Regions from separate parts of the Desulfosporomusa polytropa genome, predicted to be linked through region 1. Evidence: riboswitches for the same ligand, from Rfam matches in the RefSeq annotation. Region 1 holds a riboswitch; the other holds the start of a gene.
What was found. Region 1 has a riboswitch for cyclic di-GMP ahead of ACZ449_RS22160 (sigma-70 family RNA polymerase sigma factor). Riboswitches for the same ligand answer to the same signal wherever they lie in the genome.
Positions count from the first base shown of each region.

Region 2: linked by a shared signal. The riboswitch ahead of ACZ449_RS12125 (methyl-accepting chemotaxis protein) and the one ahead of ACZ449_RS22160 (sigma-70 family RNA polymerase sigma factor) in region 1 are both predicted to bind cyclic di-GMP.

Region 1 covers NZ_AP042400.1:4,356,575-4,358,780, reverse strand. The annotation lists gene dnaB (replicative DNA helicase) at 1-634, shown strand, start outside; cyclic di-GMP riboswitch class I at 848-933, shown strand; gene ACZ449_RS22160 (sigma-70 family RNA polymerase sigma factor) at 1,175-1,828, shown strand; gene ACZ449_RS22155 (sigma 54-interacting transcriptional regulator) at 1,988-2,206, shown strand, end outside.
Region 2 covers NZ_AP042400.1:2,192,355-2,194,560, reverse strand. The annotation lists gene lexA (transcriptional repressor LexA) at 1-442, shown strand, start outside; gene ACZ449_RS12130 ((deoxy)nucleoside triphosphate pyrophosphohydrolase) at 557-955, shown strand; cyclic di-GMP riboswitch class I at 1,075-1,159, shown strand; gene ACZ449_RS12125 (methyl-accepting chemotaxis protein) at 1,278-2,206, shown strand, end outside.

The DNA.
Region 1 (2,206 bases):
TAGTCTAGAGATGTCCAAGGAGCAACTTGTGCAGCGGATGCTTTGTGCCGAGGCCCCTATTGATGCCCAGCGCCTGCGAATTGGAGAACTGGAAAACAATGACTGGGACAAGCTAGTAAGGGCCGCTGACCGTTTGGCTGCTGCACCAATCTTTATTGATGATACCGCCGGCATCACCGTTATGGAGATGCGTTCCAAAGCCCGTAGGCTCAAAATTGAACATGATCTCCAGCTTATCATCATCGATTACCTGCAGCTTATGCAAGGTAGTGCCGGCAGTTCCCGCAGCGAAAACCGTCAGCAGGAAATTTCCGAGATATCCCGATCGCTAAAAGCCCTAGCTCGCGAGCTCAAGGTGCCAGTTGTTGCCTTATCTCAGCTCAGTCGGGGTGTAGAGTCACGGCAGGTGAAAAAACCTATGCTCAGTGACCTCCGGGAATCTGGTTCCCTTGAGCAGGATGCTGACATCGTGGCTTTTCTCTATCGCGAGGACTACTATGATCCGGAGACTGAGCACAAGAACATCACCGATGTTATCATTGCTAAGCATCGTAATGGTCCGGTTGATAGTATTCAACTGTTCTTCCACAAACAATTTACCAAGTTTAGTGATTTATCCAGGATACCTGGGTAGTGTATTAATTCCGGTAGGATTAATGGCTTTTAAGGAGAGTTTATCTATTACGACCATCCTGGGATGGTCGTTTTGTTTGCTGGGTTTGGCGCTGATAAACTATAAAGCCTAAAGAAAATAACAAAAAAATAACAAAAATAAACAAAAATAACAACATCAAGGACGTAATTTCGACAGTAAACGATAAAGTCATTGTTTTATAATAGAATTAAAACAAATATTAAGTAAACTTGTCGAAAGGCAAGGACACAAAGCTATGGGTCTAAGGACGAATAGTCTATGATTGCCAAGCTGCCAACTAGCGTATGGTTGATTTTAGCGGCAGGCGTTAGTCTGCCTTCTTTGCTGCTCATTTCTAAGCATAATTTGGGTTAATACGTGGGTTGTAAAACTATACTGCAATTGCAGTAATGGCTGCCGTTATAGGAGAAACGACCATAATATTGGCGTAGTTATTGTGCTTGCTGGCAAAGAGAGCAACAAAGTGCTAAAAGCAATGCTTTTTATTGGGAAATAAAATGATGACAAGGGGTTGCTATAGTGCTGGAGGCATGCTTTTATAGTGATGGTAGTGTTAACAATGAAGAGTTTGAAAAAATTGTAAGACAATATCATAAGGTGATCTTGCGGTATGTTAAAACCTATTTCTTGCCTGGCGGGGATTATCGCGATATGTATCAATGGGGTTTAATTGGCTTATATAAAGCTGTGTGCAACTATGATAATCAGCGGGGTGAATCCTTTGGTCTAATCGCAGGGCTGAATATTCAAAGCACGATTAAATCGGCTGTAACTATGTATAATCGTAAAAAGCATTGTTTTCTTAATGAAGCTGTTTCCTTGCATGGCCTGCCGGAATCACCCGGCGTAAGTCTGGAGGCGGTATTTGTTGATGCCAGTCAACAGGATCCGGCTGATCTTATTGTCGAAGAAGAACTGGTAGAAAGTATTGAGGATGAGTTGAACCGTAGGTTGTCTCGCCTTGAAAAACAGGTTATTGATCTATATATTGCTGGTTATAAACAACGTGAAATTGCAAAAAAGTTAAACTTACAGGAAAAGGTTATTGATAATGCGATTCAAAGAGTTCGCGGCAAAATGTCGGTGCGACTGAAAAGCTGGGGCAGCTGCGCCTCTGTGCAGCTTAAGCAACCTTCGGTAACGGCAAATCTTGCGCAGGTGATAATGCGATAAAAGAACATAGTTTAAACCAGTGTAAAGCAGGCATACGCTTTTGATTAAGAGCGTATGCCTGTTTGTATTTCTGTGAGCAAACATAACTTTTTGGGGTTTGCTTTACACTGTCGCAGTGCAGTACAATGATTTTAGAATAGAGCAACGGGGTGAATGGTTGTGGATAGTAGCAAACAGGCAGTTATCGCCCATGAAAAGGGGTTGCATGCCCGGGTGGCAGCCATGATTGTCCAGAAGGCGCATGAACTGGAACGTAAATGGCAGGTTAAGCTGTACTTTCGCCGGTCTGACGGTCTGCCGGTGCGGGCTGTCAGTATGATGCCATTGGTAGCGCTCAGGGTTAAACAGGGTGATTTGCTATGGGTAGAGGCTATAGGT
Region 2 (2,206 bases), 2.2 Mb from region 1:
ACGTGATCCAACCAAACCTCGCGCAATTGACGTACTCGACGAAGCGTCGTGGCGACAAAAGACGGTTATTCCAGTTCCTCTCGTTGGCCTAGTTACTGCCGGTCAGCCGATTCTTGCTATTGAAAATGTAGAAGAAACCTATCCGCTGCCTGCTGAGTTGATAGGTAGCGAAGATAACGTGTTTATGCTATCTGTTAAGGGCGAAAGTATGATTAATGCAGGTATCTTGGATGGAGACTACTTGCTTGTCCGGCAGCAAAATAATGCTAGCAATGGAGATATTGTGGTAGCTTTAATTGATAACGAAGAAGCTACTGTAAAACGGTTCTTCAAGGAAAGCGGACGAATTCGGCTTCAGCCGGAAAACAATTCAATGGAACCTATCTATGCCGAAAACGTTTCTATTGCTGGTAAAGTAATTGGTTTATTTAGAAGTATGTAGTTCATAGGAAATGGATGATAACATGGATTATGCTTACTGGGCGGTATTCTTTGTTGCTGCGATCGCTCTAAACCTATCACCTGGTCCGGATTTGATTTTTAGGAGATTACATCCATGAAAGAAGTAGTTGCAGGTTTAATAAAAAGAAATAACAAACTTTTAATTGCAAGACGAACGTTTCCACCAGAGTTAAATGGTAAATGGGAGTTTCCAGGCGGTAAAATCGAAAAAAATGAAACTCCTCAACAAGGCCTTGAACGGGAGATATTTGAGGAATTAAATATGCAAGTATGCACGAGAGACCACTTTATGTCTGTTTGTCATCAACACTCACGGGGTCCGATACACTTGCTATTTTATTGGGCGGAGTGGGTCGAAGGAGAACCAGTATTGACTGATCACGACATGTTTGCTTGGGTAGATATTCATGAATTGAACCAGTACGATTTTGCTCCCGCGGATGTTGCAGTCGCCGAAAAAATACAGTTAGTAATGGGAAGTGGTACAGCTTGATAATGACAAAGTACCCCCATTCGTAGGAAACTTAAACTACGGATGGGGGATCGTTATAAAAAACGAATTTTTTAGCTAGACTTGTAATTTAAATGGTGGTAAAATTTACATAAAATTAATTAAGCTTTGGGCAAACTCATTGAAAAGTGGGGACGCAAAACCGTGGGTCTAAGACAAAAATGTTATGGCTGCCAGGTTGCAAATTGAGTTTATATAACAACTCTATGCAATCTGGTGGCCTATTATTTTTAAGGAATGAGTCAAATGTAGTAGTGTGCTATCTTTTGCATCTTGATAAAGCTTTAACCTAAAAGACAAAATAATGATAATAAAAATGAGAGAAGGCGCATTAATGTTCAAAAACTTAAACACAGCAACAAAAATTATCAGCCTTATTGTTTTGATGGCAATTGGAATGGGATTAATCGGCTTTACAGGTTTTTACTTTAATCAAAAAGCAAATATGGACATGTCTAAAATGTATAAAGAGAAGTTATTACCGATCAAATGGATAAATTCATTTAGGGTCAATATTAGAGCAGGTGAAGCTATTTCGATACAATTGATAGTATTAAATAATGATAACGCTAAAGCACAAGAATTTACTCAACAATTTGCTAAATTGAAAGATGAAAATGATAAAATAATGGCTGATTACGAAAAAACAAATCTTGACCTATTTCAAACAGAGAAAATTTCGCAAATAAAAGAAGTACTGAAATCATATAGAGTCGAACGACAAAAATCGTTAGATTTAGCATCTAATGGACAAAAGCTAGATGCTTACGAGTACTATAGAATTCATGCCTTGCCTCACCTTACTACTATGAATAAACTTGGTGACGAACTTGCAGAATACAATTCTAAAACAGCCGACGAGATTAACACGCAAAATGATCTAGACTTTGACTTTGCAAATAGAATGCTCAGCTATATTCCGTTAATATCCATTATGCTTGCATTAGGATTAGGGTGGTGGGTAGCAAGAATTATATCTAAACCATTGATTGCTGTAGTTGCTAACGTGCAAGAAATTTCAAATGGAAACCTAGCAATACAGGGCGTTAACTTTAATTCTAAAGACGAGGTTGGGCAGCTAATTAAGGCTGTCAATAATATGGCTGAACATCTCCGAACTCTTATAAAAAATGTTGCTCAGTCGGCAGAGCAACTAGCGGCCTCATCCGAGCAATTAACCGCAAGTTCAGAACAATCTGCACAAGCCGCCACTCAGGTAGCCTTAACGATTAT